2 linked regions of the Corallococcus caeni genome follow. The protein of the gene in region 1 binds, or shares a complex with, the protein of each later gene. Links are inferred from orthologs where the notes say so. Each region holds a gene or a part of one and is shown in the gene's direction. Other genes may lie near its edges. The genes, in order: smc and AABA78_RS16130.

Region 1 (8,045 bases):
CCCGGCACCATCACGGACGGCGCGGGCACGGCCGCGCCCTCCGCGTTCACCACCTGCACGTCCATGCCGGACGCGGACAGCAGCGTGCCCTCCAGGCCGCCCAGGCCCGTGCGGACACCGTTGGCGTCGCAGGTGAGGTCCGTCTGGCCGCTGCGGCCCTTGAGGCTCACCGCCAGCGTGGCCTTCACCGTTCCGTCCGGAGCCGGGGTGACGTCCTTCGTCGCCAGCACGAGCTCCGAGGAGTGGCCCGCCCGGTACGTCAGCGTGAGGCCGTCCTCCATGGGGAACCAGGGGTTCGGACAAGGGGCCGGCGCCGCCGCCGCCACCACCATGTCAGACCGGGGTGCTACCTGAGACGTCGGGGACGCGCCCACGAGGAGCGACAGGGCAAGCAAGGGCTGAAACGTAGGACGCCTCCAGAAAGATCAAGTGGAAGGTAGGGTGGGCCGGCTGCTTTGCAAGGGTGGTGCGAGGCCACCGACGAACCGGCCTGTAGCACTGGACATAGGGTCATGCGTGGCATGGTCACGCTTGATCCCCGGTGGGGTGCGTTGGTACTCCTGCCGAACGCTGCGGAGCCGATTTTCCGGCCTCGCGCGCGTTTTCACCCCGTCACACCGACGGCCGTAGGGAGAACCGCTGGCATGCGAATCAAGCGCCTGGACATCACCGGCTTCAAGTCGTTCATGGAGCGGAGCGTCTTCTCCTTCGACGAGGGCGTCACGGGCGTCGTCGGCCCCAACGGGTGTGGCAAATCCAACGTCGTGGACGCCATCCGCTGGGTGATGGGCGAGCAGAGCGCGAAGAACCTGCGCGGCCGCGGCATGGAAGACGTCATCTTCAACGGCTCGGAGAACAAGCCGCCCCTGTCCATGGCGGAGGTGTCGCTCACCTTCCTCGTGGACGACACGGACACGCTGGCGCCGCAGTACCAGGGCTTCAGTGAGATCACCGTGACGCGCCGGCTGTTCCGCAACGGCGACTCCGAGTACCTCATCAACAAGACCGTCTGCCGCCTGCTGGACATCACCGAGCTGTTCCTCGGCACCGGCGTGGGCACCAAGGCCTACTCCATCATCGAGCAGGGCCGCGTGGGCCTCATCGTCTCCAGCAAGCCGGAGGACCGCCGGCACCTGCTGGAAGAGGCCGCGGGCGTCACCAAGTACAAGGCCCGCCGCAAGGCCGCCGAGCGCAAGATGGAGGCCACCGAGGCCAACCTCCTGCGCGTCAACGACATCACGGGCGAGCTGGAGAAGCGGCTCGACACGCTGTCGCGCCAGGCGAAGAAGGCGGAGAAGTACCGCAAGCTCAAGGCGCGCATGCGGGAGATCGACCTGCACTCCACCAGCCACCGCTCGCTGGAGCTGATGGCGGAGAAGCGCGTGCTCCAGTCCCGCCTGGAGAACCTGGGCGGCGAGGAGCGCGAGGGCCTGGACCGGGTGAAGGAGCTGGAGGAGGTCATCACCCGGCGCCGCGCGGAGCTGGACGCGGAAGGGGCGGCCCTCCAGCAGTACGCCGGCGAGGTGCACGCGCTGGAGAGCGCCCTGCAGCGCGACGCGCAGGAGCTGGCGTACGGCCGCCGCGACTTCGAGGAGACCGGCGCGCGCGTGGCGTCCGCGCAGGCGGAGCTGGACGCGCTGCTCGCGCGGCAGGCGGAGGTGGTGCAGACCATGACGGCCCGCGAGGCGGAGCTGTCGGGCATCGCCGGGTCGTACAAGGAAGACGAAGTGGCCATGCAGGTGGCGCTGGAGGAGCAGCGCCGCGTCTCCGTGCTCCAGACGGAGATCTCCCTGCGCCTGGAGCAGGAGCGGGCGGGGCTGGTGGCCGTGGCCACGCGCCTGGCCAACCACGAGAGCAACCTGGTCAACCTCGCGCGCCAGCGCACGGACCTGGAGGCCCGCCGCGCGAAGCTGGCCGGTGAGCTGGAGGCCCTGCGCGCCCAGGAGCAGGAGCTGGACTCCGTCCGCACCCAGGCGGCGAAGCACGTGGAGGACACGCGCCACCTGGCCTCTGAACTCGCCGAGCGCCGGGGCCAGGAGGAGGAGGCCCTCACCCGCACGCGGGAGGCCTTCACGGAGAACGAGGTCCAGGTCATCGCGCTGCGCGAGGAGCTGAGCGACAAGCGCAGCCGCCTGGCGTCCCTGGAGGACATCCAGAAGAACTACGACGGCTTCGACCGGGGCGTGCGCGCCGTCATGGTGCGCGCGGCGGAGGCCGCCCGCGAGCAGGGCATCTTCGGCCTGGTGGCGGATGTCCTCACGGTGAACTCGCCGCGCTACGAGCGCGCGGTGGAGGCCGCCCTGGGCGAGCGGCTCCAGCACGTCATCGTGGACAGCCGCGAGAAGGGCGTGGAGCTGGTGGAGTACCTGAAGGGCCACGCCGAAGGGCGCGGCACCTTCCTGCCGGTGCCCTCCGGCGAGCAGGCCCGGGCCTTCGTGGAGCCGGACCTCACGCGCCCGGGCGTCCTGGCGCACGCGCTGAAGGAAGTGTCCTGCGAGCCCGCGCTGGAGCCGGTGCTCAAGCTGCTCCTGGGTGACGTGGTCATCGTCCAGGACCTGCCGGCCGCGCGCGAGTACGCGGAAGCCACCCCCGTGCCGTGCACGCTCGTCACGCTGGAGGGCGAGGTCTTCCGCACCGACGGCTCCATCACCGGCGGCGAGCGCGAGGGCGCGGCGGTGGGCGCGCTCCAGAAGAAGCGCGAGATCGCGGAGCTGGCGGCCGAAGTGGCCCGGGTGGAGGAGCGCTACAACGAGATCTTGACCCGCCACTACACGCTCCAGAAGCAGATGGGGCAGGCGGAGGCCGTCCTCAAGGGCCTGGGCAAGGAGCAGCACGCGGAGGAGGTCAACCTGGCCAGCCAGGAGAAGGACCTCCACAAGGCGAGCGAGGACCTGGCCCGGGTGCGCGAGCGGCTGCGCTCGCTGGAGGGCGAGGAGGGGCAGCTCTCCCAGAGCCACACCGCGCTCGCCAACGAGGAGGAGTCCAGCCGCGGCGAGGTGGCCCACGGCCAGGCGGACCGCGAGGCGCGCGAGGAGCGCGTGCGCCAGTACGCCGGGGAGCTGGAGGGCCTGCGCCAGCGCGCGGACAGCGCGTCCTCGGACCTGATGGGCCTGCGCGTGAAGGTGGCCGCCGGCAGCGAGCGCGGCGAGTCCGCCCGCAAGGAGCTGGAGAGCCTGGTGTCGCAGCGCCGGGACATGGAGGCGCGCGTCAGCCGCCTGCAGGCCACGGTGACGGAGGGCCGCGCCAAGGTGGAGGTGCTGCAGGGCCGGCTCGCGGAGCTGGAGTCCACCAAGGACCACCGCGCGGAGGAGCACCGCGTGGCCGCGGAGGCCCTGGAGGCCCGCCGCACCGCGCACACCACCGCCACCACGGAGGTGCGCGAGCAGGACACCGCCTTCCGCGAGCTGCGCGGCCGGCTGGACGAGCTCATGCAGGGCCTGTCGCAGATCACGCTGCGCGAGAAGGAGATCGGCCTGGAGCTGGAGCACCTGGCCGCCGGCATCCGTGAGCGCTACCAGTTGGAGCTGGCCACGGAGCTGCACAACTACCACCTGCTGGCGCCGCTCTCGCCGGAGGTGGAGAGCGAGCTCAAGGACCTGCGCGCGCAGGTGGAGAAGATGGGGGAGATCAACCTCACCGCCATCGACGAGCACGCGGAGCTGTCCAAGCGCTTCGAGTTCCTCTCCACCCAGCGCCAGGACCTCCAGGCGTCCATCAGCCAGCTGAAGGAAGCCATCGTCCGCATCGACGCGACGAGCCGCGAGCGCTTCAAGCAGACCTTCGACGTGGTGAACGACAAGTTCCAGGCCATCTTCCCGCGCCTGTTCGGCGGTGGCCGCGCCAGCCTCATCCTGACGCAGGAGGGCCCCAACGGAGAGCCGGGCGTGGAAATCGTGGCCCAGCCGCCGGGCAAGAAGCTCCAGAGCGTCAACCTGCTCTCCGGCGGCGAGAAGGCCCTCACCGCCGTGGCGCTCATCTTCGGCATCTTCCTCATCAAGCCCACCCCCTTCTGCCTCCTGGACGAGGTCGACGCCCCGCTGGATGAGGGCAACGTGGGCCGCTACAACGACATGGTGAAGGAGATGAGCCGCCAGTCGCAGTTCATCCTCATCACCCACAACAAGCGCACCATGGAGATCGCCGACACGCTCTACGGCGTCACCATGGAGGAGCCCGGCATCTCCAAGCTCGTCAGCGTGAAGATGCGCGAGGCCTCCGCGCACAACGACGACAAGGTCCCCGCCGCGTCGTAAGGCGCGCAGCCCCAGAAAGACGACGGGCGCCCCGGGATGTCCTCCGGAGCGCCCGTTGTCATTTCAGGGTGCCGCGTGCCGCGAAGGACTACTTCTTCTTCGCCGGCGCGTAGCTCTTCTTCGGGCAGGCGCCCTGGTCCGCGGCCAGACGCTGCTGGGCGGCGGAGAGGTCCTTCTGGGTGTTGGCCAGGGCCTCCTGGCTGGCGGCCTCCACCGGGGCCCAGTCTTCCTTCTGGGCCTTGAGCTCCTGCACCAGCTTCAGCGTCGTCTGGTCCACCGTCTCCTGCGCCTTGAGCGCATCCACCCACTTGGTGGCGGAGTCCACCAGCGACTGGCACTTGGAGGACAGCTCGTCGAAGAGCTTGTAGTCCTTCGTCTTGGTGTACTTCTGCACGACGGCGTCATACGTGTCCGCCGCGTTGGTGCGAGCGCCGAAGGCGATGGCGGACGCGGCGGCCGTCTGGGTGCGCGCCAGCTCCAGCTGGAAGAAGCGCAGCTCCGGCGGCATGTCCGCGGAGGCCTCCACCGGGGCCTGCGAGTTGAAGAACACGAAGCGGAAGGGGAACTTCAGCTCGCCCGTCGTCGTCGCGGGCATCTTCGCCATCTTCGCCTGGAGGCAGGACGCGAGCTGGTCACCCTCGGTGCTGCCGGAGGGCTTGAAGACGACCTCCGTGGGGTTCGGCTGGCCCTTCACGATGTGGATGTCGGAGCTCAGCACCGGCGGCGTGGACGCCTTGTAGCCGGCGAAGCAGTCACACCAGCTCTTCTCCGCCAGGCGCACCGTGCCGGAGAAGTCCGAGCCCTCGTTGATGCCCATGGTGACGGAGGGGTTGTTGGCGGTGGCGTGGTCGTACTCGTACGAGGCCTCCACCGGCTTGGCGTCCGCCGCCAGCGCAGTGGGCTTCACGTGCGTGTCCAGCACCTGCTGGATGCAGGCGGTGCCCGCCGGGGTGAGGTTCTCACCGGAGACGGCGTGCGTGGCGCCCTGGGCGTTGACGGTCGTCTTCACCGTCACCTTGGTGCTGGCCGCCGGGCCGCGGTTGGCCGGGTCCACCAGGCACTCCAGCACGTCCGGACGGACGCTCAGGAGCGCGCCCACGAGGACGCCCTCGTTGGCGGGGGAGGGCAGGGTCTGCTCGTGCGGGAAGCAGGTCGCCAGGTCGAACGGAGGCTGGTTGGTGATGCGCAGCCGCTCTTCCTTGGTCATCTGCTTCTGCCCCTCGGCGGGGGCTTCGGTCTTCTGCTGTCCGGCACAGGCGGCGGTGAGGATGACGGAGGCGACGGCGAGACGTCTCAGCATGGTGAGGCTTTCTCCCGGTTGGGGTGGTTGGGACTGCGCTCGGGCGCTCACTTCTCCAGGCCCTCGGCGTTCTTGAGGTCCTTGAGGCGGAGCCCGTTCTTCTTCAACAGGCGGTAGAGGCTCTGCATGGACAGGCCGGTGCGCTGCTCCGCGGCCTTCATGTCGAAGGCCACCTCGCGCATGATTTCGGCGAAGTACAGCCGCTCGAAGTCCGCGAGCACCCGGTCCTTCGCTTCGTGGTACGGCATGCCGGTGACGATGGCCGTCACGTTGGTGGCCGGCTCCGTGCCTTCGGCCCGCTTGGGCGTGTGCGCCAGGAAGTCCAGCCAGCTGGTGTTGCCCGTCTCCTGCATCAGCGCGCCGCGCTCCAGCACGTTGCGCAGCTCGCGCACGTTGCCCGGCCAGTCGTAGCCCTCGAAGAGGGCCAGCGTCTGCGGCGTCAATTCCAGCGCGGCCTTCATGCCGCGCGACAGCGCCTGCGACAGCGTGGGGATGTCGTCGCGGCGGGTGCGCAGGGGCGGCAGCCGCACGCGCGCCACCGCCAGCCGGAAGTAGAGGTCCGCGCGGAAGCGGCCCTGGCGCACGTCCTCCTCCAGGTTGCGGTGCGTGGAGGCGATGACGCGCACGTCCACCGCCACCGGCTGCCCGTCCAGCGACGGCACCTCGCGCGTCTCCAGCACGCGCAGCAGCTTGCCCTGCACGGACATGGGCAGCTCGCCCACCTCGTCCAGGAAGAGCGTGCCGCCGCGCGCCGCCTCGAAGATGCCGCGCGCGGCCTTGTCCTCGTTCTCCCCGGCGCGCAGGCCCCCGAACAGCTCGCGCTCCGCCTTCTCCTCGGAGATGAGGTTGCAGTCCACGACCTTGAAGGCGCCGTGGCGGCGCAACGAGTGCTGGTGCACCGCCCGCGCGGCCAGCTCCTTGCCCGTGCCCGTCTCACCCTCGACGAGCAGGTTCATGTCCTCGCGCGCGATGCGGCGCAGCTCCGTGAAGACCCAGCGCATCTTCTCCGAGCTGCCCACGAGCTGCCCGAAGGACTCCGTGCCGGCGACCTCCACCTCCGTCGCGCGGGCGGCCACCTTCACCGCGAGCTTCGTCTTGCCCAGCTCCACCTTGTCGCCGCTGCTGACGAAGGCCTGGAGGATGCGCCGGCCGTCCAGGAACGTGCCGTTGCGGCTGCCGGTGTCGCGCAAGAGCAGCCCCTGCGGCAGCCGCTCCACCTCCAGGTGACGGCGGCTCACCGTCGGGTCGCTCAAGACCAGGTCCCCCGCGGCGTCGGAACCCACGCGCACCAGCGCGTCCCGCGTGGTGACCTTCTTGCCCTTGTCCGGACCGCCCACCACCTCCACCGTCCACTCGTGAAGGGGGACGCGGGTGGCCTGGGCTTCGCGCTCCGCCTGGACGGTTTCGGTGACATCCGGTCTGTCAATCATGGTCACGGACCCCTCGTTGCAACGGGGCGCGCGGGGCAAAAAGACCCCGCCTCGCCCTCAATCCCGCCTCTTTAGGGGGGACTGCACACAAGGGGCAAGCGGAACAAGTGGACTCGGAAACGTCCGTTGAAGGTGAAGACAGAAGGGGCCCGTCCGCTCCCCTACCGGGGACGTCGGGCCTGCCTCCCGTGCGCCTTCGCGCCTCAGTACTTCGCGGGTGCGTCGCTCGCGGGGAAGGACTCCTTGGACTGCTCATCCACCGCGTCGTCGCCCGCGCCGCCGCCGGAGCGCACGCTCGCGTTGGTGGGGCCCTTCACCTCGCGCGTCGGCACCTCCGCGTTGGCGTTCGCCTTGCGCTTCGTGCCCTTGGACTCCGACGCGGCCGCGCGGCCCGTGCCGGCCTGCGCGTTCACCATGCGCGCGCCCAGCAGGTTCTTGGCGCGCTCGGCCAGGTTGCGCTGCTCGTCCTGCCAGTCGCGGAAGAGCTGCGCCAGCTCCTGGTCCCCCGCGGCCTCCGCGTCGCGCAGGTACTGCTCGCTCACCGACGCGCCCTTGAGCAGGTGGTAGAGCGTGCTGATGAGGTCGTGGTGCTCATCCCGGGTCCCCGTCGTTTCCTGTCCGCCCGCCATGGTGTTCCTCCCGTGAAAAGGGGTGAATGCCTTGACGGAGAAGCTAGGCACGGTGGGAACGGGTGGCGTCCGGACCCGGGGCCCGGCCGCCTGGCTGCTCATGCGTGGAGCATCGGGTCCAGCTTGCCCTCGCGGTCGAGCGCGGCCATGTCGGAATAGCCGCCCACGTGCGTGTCGCCGATGAAGATCTGCGGCACGGTGCGCTGGCCACCGCTCATCTCCACCAGCTTCGCGCGGGCGTCGTCGTCTCCGGTGACGTCCACCTCTTCGTACGCCACGCCCTTGCGCTTGAGCAGGTCCTTCGCGCGCACGCAAAAGCCACAGTAGGTCGTCGTGTAGATCTTCACGGGCTTCATGGATTTCCTCCTGGCTCTCTTGATGCCAAACCTAAGGGTCCGTTGCGCGCGCGACCACGGGTGTCCCGCGTGCCTGG
Region 2 (6,717 bases), on another replicon or contig:
ATCTCGGGAGCATACCGGGAGCTTCGGAGCCGTGACGCGACGTCACAGCTCCTTCCCCTTCTCCAGCACGAGAACGAAACCCTCCGAACCAACGTCGCCGCCCATGCCCTGGAGTTCGCTCCCGAGTTCGGTGAACCGGTATTGCTCTGGATCGAGAAGCGTCCGGGACGCAATGGGCTCGCCGCGCACTACGCGCTCAAGGCCTGGCGAGAGGGCACGCTCAAGTTCCCCTGAGCGCCCCTCCGACCTTCAGCTCCCGCCCAGGTCCGCCAGGTTCAACCCGTACGGATCCGTGGTCGTCCGCCTCGTTGCGGGCTCCACCGCTCCCGGTGCCAGCGGCGCCACGCGGATCAACCCCGCGGCCCTCAGTCGCTCCACGGACCGGGACGCTGCCAGCTCTCCCATGGCCGCCGTGCGAAGCGCCTGACGGATGCTCCGGCTGCCCCTGAGCTTCGAATACAGATACAGGTCGTCCGCCGTCAGGTCCGGCGGGGCAGGGCGGGGGATGGGCTCGAACACCAGCCTCCCGTCCAGCGCGAACAGCGCGTCACTCAACGCCAGCGTCAGCCCCACCTCCGCCTCGCGGTACAGCGCGTGCGCCTCCGGCACCGGCCCGCGCTCCAGCACCTGCGCCGCCAGCGCCACCGCCAGGTCGTACTTGCGCGACGACAGGAACGCTCTCACCAGCGCCAACAGCTCCGTGAACTCCGTGGACTCGCCCACCGTCAGCCCCGTGGCCCGGTGCGGCGCCAGTGCTCCCCGCCGATACAGGTGCAGCACCCAGCGCGCCGCGAACAGCGGGGCCTCCCGCGCGCTCGCCAGCAACTCTCCCAGCGTCGCGCCGCCCGCCGCCAGGTCCAGGAGCACGTCCTCCTCCTCGGAGAACGTCTCCACCGCGAACTCGCGGAACACGCGGAACGTCGTGTCCAGGCGCGGGAAGATGTCCCGGAACTGCGCCCACTCCTGCACCCGCGCCACCGCGTCCCGGTGCAACGTGCTCAACGGCAGCCGCAACCCCACCGCGCGCCCCGACAACGGCAGCCCCGGCGTGAACTCCACCTCGCCCGACTCCCACGCGTAGCAGTCGAACAGCGCCTCGCGCGCCTTGTGCTCCATCGCCTCCGTCAGCTGCGACAGCTCCACGAAGCAGCGCTGCACCAGGAACGTGCCGTAGGGCAGGTTCGCCCCTTCCGCCGACTCGAACGCCGCCGCCGCCCGGGGTGCGTCCAGGATGCGTAGGTTCACCAGCACCTGCGCCAGGTGCTCCCTCGGATCCGTGGAGGCCACCCCCACCAGGTGCCCGTCCCGCAGGTAGAACTCCCGCCGCACCGCGCCCCGCTCCACCCGCAGCGTCCCCTCCAGCCCGGGCGTCGTGAACAGCGGAGGCAACACCAGCTGGAGCCGATAGCTGGCCAGGTTTCCCGTGAACGCTTCCATCCGTTGGCGCCCTCCAAGGCGGGCCACGTGCTACGCCGGCCGCCAGGGTAGCGGCAGACCCGAGCCCCCTCAACCCCTCGAAACTGCTGGGCTTTTCCTGCCAGGGCGAAATGTTCCAGGAGGGCAGGGCACGCGAATGTCAGGCGTTGAAAGGGCCCACCTGTCCCAACGGAAGGTTGCAGCATGACGGCGGGTGTGCGAACGAGCCGTGTCCTCCACCCGTCATTCGGAGCGCGAATCGCGATGCGGATTCTCTCAGGCGTCCAGTCGTCCGGAAGGCTGCACATCGGCAACTATTACGGGGCGATGCGGCAGTTCGTGCAGCTCCAGGATCAGGGCGAGGCCTACTACTTCATCGCCAACTACCACGCGCTCACCACCGTTCGGGATCCGAAGCTGGCCCTGGACCTGACGCGCGACGCGGCGCTCACGTACCTGTCGCTGGGATTGGATCCGAAGAAGGCCGTCCTCTTTCGCCAGAGCGACGTGAAGGAGGTCCTGGAGCTCAACTGGATCCTCGGCACCGTGGTGCCCCAGGCCCACCTGGAGCGCGCCCACAGCTACAAGGACAAGATCGCCAACAACATCAGCCCGGACTTCGGCCTGTTCGCCTACCCGGTGCTCATGGCGGCGGACATCCTGCTCTACAGCGCGGATCAGGTCCCCGTGGGCAAGGACCAGATTCAGCACATCGAGTTCGCGCGCGACTGGGCCGTGAAGTTCAACACCCAGTACGTCCCCGGCTACGACCCGGCGGATCCGGAAGGCAAGGAGCGGGGCCACGCCCCCGGCATCCTCAAGCTCCCCTCCGCGTTCGTGCAGGAGCACTCCGCCACGGTGCCCGGCATCGACGGGCGCAAGATGTCCAAGTCCTACGGCAACACGCTGGAGCTGTTCGGCGAGGAGAAGGACATCAAGAAGCGCATCATGTCCATCAAGACGGACTCCACAGCGGTGGACGCCCCCAAGCCCACCACGGACGCGCCGCTCTATGACCTGCTCAAGCTGATGCTCCCGGCCGGCGAGTTCTCCGACGTGGACGCGTCCTGGAAGGCCGGCGGCAAGGGCTACGGCGACTACAAGAAGAAGCTGCTGGAGGCCTTCCACGCCACCTTCGGCCCCGCCCGCCAGCGCCGGCAGGAGCTGCTCAACGACCCCGGTGAGTTGGAGCGCATCCTCCAGGACGGCGCCCAGCGCGCCCGGGCGGAAGCCACCCGCCTGATGGACCAGGTGAGACGGGCCGTGGGAATCCCCTGAACGCCCGTTCCTGTTCAAATGTTTGACCCACCTGGGAGGCATTGCTAAGGAGGTCTGTCCCCCCGGCGCTCGCTAAAGGCCGGAAATTCGGACCCTTTCGCATGACGAAGTTCCCATCCCCCCAGAAGGACGCCGGCCGGTGAGCGAAGGTCGCAAGCCCCCACCGCCCGACGACCTCCCGCCGGACCCCGACGGGGAGGGATTGCCGCGCACGCCCGGAGACGCCTTCCGGGTGGCGCTGCCCAACTTCGAGGGTCCCCTGGACCTGCTGCTCCATCTCATCAAGGAGCACCGGGTCGACATCTTCGACATCCCGCTGGCACTCATCACCGCCAAGTACCTCGAGTACCTGGAGCGGATGCGGGAGCTGAACCTGGACATCGCCGGCGAGTTCCTGGTGATGGCCTCCACGCTCGCCCACCTGAAGAGCCGCATGCTCCTGCCCCGGCAGGACGCGGCCCAGGTGCCGGAAGGGGCGGACGCGCTCGCGGCGGTGGAGGAGGCGCAGGACCCTCGCGCGGAGCTGGTGCGAAGGCTCCTGGAGTACCAGAAGTACAAGGACGCCGCGGAGCACCTGGCCAAGCAGGACATCCTGGACCGGGACGTGTTCGCCCGGAAGGTGCCCGTGGAGGCCGTCCCCATCCCCGAGGACGAGGTCGGCCTTCAGGAGATTTCCGTCCTCAAGCTCGTGGAGGCGCTCGACCGGGTGCTCGAGCGGCTGACGCCCAAGGTGCAGCACGAGGTGGTGCTGGAGCGCGTGAGCCTGTCGGAGGCCATCCTCCGGATGGCGGAGCGCGTGCGCAAGGACGGGCAGGTGGTGTTCGAGGCGCTGTTCACGGAGGCGGCCACGCGCCAGGAGGTGGTCATCACCTTCATCGCCATGCTGGAGATGGTGAAGCGCCGCCTCATCAAGGTCTTCCAGGAGGAGCCCCTGGGCCCCATCCAGGTGACGCCCAACGGGGACGCGCTGGAGAAGCTGCTCCCCACGGAGGTCGACGAGAGTGACTACCGGTAACGGTCCCGACGACGGTGACGAGACGCCCGCCCCCGGCACGCCCGGCGGCCCCGGACAGTTCTCCGAGGAGGAGATCGCCTCCGTCACGGGCCCTGGCCCCGACGACGCGGAGCTGGACGGGGTGGAGGCGGCCGCCATCGAGGAGGGCTCGGACGACGACGAGAACGTCCCGGACCTCCAGTCCTCCTTCGAGAAGCTGCTCGCCAAGAGCCGCAACCTCTCCCCGGACCGCATCCGCACGGTGCTGGAGAGCGTGCTCTTCGTCGCCGAGCGCCCCCTGTCCGTGGACGAGCTGTACCAGGCCACCGGCATCCCGAGGGAGCCCATCCTCCAGGCGCTGGATCAGCTCTCCGGCATCCACCGCGAGGGCATCAGCGGCGTGGTGCTCTACGAGGTGGCGGGCGGGTGGCAGTTCCGCACGGACCCCCACTCCGCGGAGTACGTCCGGCGCTACCTGCGGGTGAAGCCGCAGCGGCTCACCCGCGCGGCGGTGGAGACGCTGGCCATCATCGCGTACCGCCAGCCCGTCACCCGGCCGGAGCTGGAGGACATCCGCGGCGTGGACTGCGGCGCGGTGCTCAAGGCGCTGATGGACCGCAAGCTGGTGAAAATCCTGGGCAAGCGGGAAGAAGTCGGCCGCCCCATTCTTTATGGAACCACGCGCGAGTTCCTGGAGTTCTTCGCGCTGAAGGACCTGTCCGCGCTGCCCACGCTCCGGGAATTCCATGAATTGACCCAGGAGCACCGGGACATCGTGGAGAAGGAAGCGGCGCCGCCTCCTCCGAAGGCGGAGGGGACGGTGGCGGCGCTGTCGGACCCGAACTTCACGAAGCGGATGGAGAAGAACGAGGCGGCCAGTGAGGCTGCTTTGGAGGAGCTGGAGGAGGCCATGGCCGCCGCGGAGCGGAGCCAGAAGGTCAGTGCCAGCATCCTGGAAAGCCCCCCTTCGCCCGAGAAGGGTGATAGCGAGGGGCCCAAGCCCGAGTGACGGGCGGCAACAACTGGAAGAAGGCAAGGCATGGCGGCGGAACGTTTGCAGAAGTACCTGGCTCGCGCGGGAGTGGCTTCGCGCCGGCACGCGGAAGAACTCATCACCTCCGGTCGCGTCGGAGTGAACAACGAGACGGTGACGGAGCTGGGCAGCCGGGTGGAGCCCGGCACGGACCTGGTGACCGTCGATGGGAAGCTCGTCACGCCGCCGGAAGAATCGTCGTACTACCTGCTCTACAAGCCCGTGGGCGTCGTGACGACGCTGTCGGATCCGCAGGGCCGGCCCACGGTGGCCAGCTATGTGGAAGAGACGGGCCGCCGCCTGTTCCCCGTGGGCCGTCTGGATTACGACGCCGAAGGCGCGCTGCTCTTCACGGATGACGGCGCGTTGGCGCACAAGCTCACGCACCCCAGCTTCCAGGTGCCGCGCTCGTACCTGGCGAAGGTGAAGGGCGTGCCGGACATGCCCACGCTGGAGAAGCTGCGCGGAGGCGTCCGCCTGGAAGACGGCATGGCCACGCCGGTGTCGGTGGACATCTTCGAGAAGGCCGAGCGCAACACCTGGCTGAAGATCGTCGTGGCGGAAGGCCGTCCGCACCTCATCAAGCGCCTGTGCGCGGCGGTGGGGCACCCGGTGGTGCGCCTGTTCCGCCCGAACTACGCGGGCGTGGGCGTGGAGGGGCTGCGCCCCGGCGAGCTGCGGCCGCTGAAGGTCTCCGAGGTCCACCAGCTCACGGAGGTGGCGGAGGGCCGCGCGCAGCCGAGCGCCTCGGAGCTGAAGCTGCCGCCGCGCCGTCACGGCCGTTCCGCGCCGGGCTTCAACGGGCCGGACGACGACGATGTCGAGCTGTCCATGGACGACGACGCGCCGGTGGCGCCGCGCAAGACGGAGCGCGCGGCCGCCAAGAAGGCCGCGACGGGGCCGAAGACCCGCGAGGCGCGTCCGGAGCGCAAGGAGTGGAAGGGCGTGCAGGACGGTGGCACGCGTCCGCCGAAGTTCGCGAAGCGCGGAGCGACGCTGGACGCGGACGATGACGCGGCCGCGGACGTGGATCTGGAGGGCGTGCCGTCGTTCGATGACGACGGTGAGGAAGTGACGGAGTCCGACGCCGCGGAAGGCGCCACCTACGGCAAGGCCGCGCGGGGCGCGGGCCGTACCGGTAAGCCCGACGGTGAGCGTGCGCCTCGCGGCGCCGCGAAGTTCGGCAAGCCGGCCCGTGCGGGCGCCGAGGGCGGGGGTCGTTTCGGCAAGCCGGCGGGCGGTGACGATGCGCCGCGCGGACGTTTCGGCAAGCCGGCGGGCCGTGGTGGCGACGAGGGTGGTGCGCCGCGCGCGGCTGGCCGTTTCGGCAAGCCGGCGGGCCGCTTCGGCGATGAGGGCGGTGCTCCTCGCGGCCGTAGCTTCGGCAAGCCGGCCGGTGCCGGTCGTGGCGGTGACGAACGCGCCCCTCGGGGTCGCTCCTTCGGAGACGAAGGCGGCGCTCCTCGCGGCCGCAGCTTCGGCAAGCCCGCCGGTGGCAGCCGCTTCGGTGGCGAAGAGGGCGGTGCCCCTCGCGGCCGCAGCTTCGGCAAGCCGGCCGGTCGCTTCGGCGATGAGGGTGGTGCTCCGCGCGGCCGCAGCTTCGGCAAGCCGGCCGGTGCAGGCCGTTCCGAGGGCGGTGCTTCGCGCGGTGGCAGCCGGTTCGGTGGCGAAGAGGGCGGTGCTCCTCGCGGCCGCAGCTTCGGCAAGCCCGCCGGTCGCTTCGGTGATGAGGGTGGTGCTCCTCGCGGCCGTAGCTTCGGCAAGCCGGCCGGTGCGGGCCGTGGCGGTGACGAAGCTCCGCGCGGTCGCAGCTTCGGCAAGCCCGCGAGCCGCTTCGGTGATGAGGGTGGTGCTCCTCGCGGTCGCAGCTTTGGCAAGCCCGCGGGCCGCTTCGGTGATGAGGGCGGCGCGCCTCGCGGCCGCAGCTTCGGCAAGCCCGCGGGCCGCTTCGGCGATGAAGGCGGTGCTCCTCGCGGCCGTAGCTTCGGCAAGCCCG

Evidence for each region.
Region 2: the proteins of smc (region 1) and AABA78_RS16130 are in contact, whole or in part, in a crystal structure (PDB 3ZGX), measured with the Bacillus subtilis proteins. The link is inferred for Corallococcus caeni from one-to-one orthologs.

What each region holds. Positions count from the first base shown.
Region 1 is NZ_BTTW01000004.1:694,059-702,103, forward strand. What follows is about bases 252-4,453. They hold smc (chromosome segregation protein SMC), read left to right. Parts: upstream 252-644; coding sequence 645-4,253; downstream 4,254-4,453. Other genes in these bases: AABA78_RS21065 (TapB family protein), read right to left, coding at 252-332; AABA78_RS21075 (hypothetical protein), read right to left, coding at 4,342-4,453. Outside these bases: more of AABA78_RS21065, read right to left, coding at 1-251; more of AABA78_RS21075, read right to left, coding at 4,454-5,553; AABA78_RS21080 (FHA and sigma-54 interaction domain-containing protein), read right to left, coding at 5,601-6,983; AABA78_RS21085 (hypothetical protein), read right to left, coding at 7,187-7,612; grxC (glutaredoxin 3), read right to left, coding at 7,711-7,968. UniProt on the Bacillus subtilis protein: Required for chromosome condensation and partitioning.
Region 2 is NZ_BTTW01000003.1:444,405-451,121, forward strand. Bases 1,929-4,802 are described here. They hold AABA78_RS16130 (segregation and condensation protein A), read left to right. Parts: upstream 1,929-2,896; coding sequence 2,897-3,709; downstream 3,710-4,802. Other genes in these bases: trpS (tryptophan--tRNA ligase), read left to right, coding at 1,929-2,694; scpB (SMC-Scp complex subunit ScpB), read left to right, coding at 3,696-4,697; AABA78_RS16140 (pseudouridine synthase), read left to right, coding at 4,728-4,802. Outside these bases: AABA78_RS16115 (DUF2019 domain-containing protein), read left to right, coding at 1-234; AABA78_RS16120 (DUF4388 domain-containing protein), read right to left, coding at 250-1,437; more of trpS, read left to right, coding at 1,681-1,928; more of AABA78_RS16140, read left to right, coding at 4,803-6,717. UniProt on the Bacillus subtilis protein: Participates in chromosomal partition during cell division. May act via the formation of a condensin-like complex containing Smc and ScpB that pull DNA away from mid-cell into both cell halves.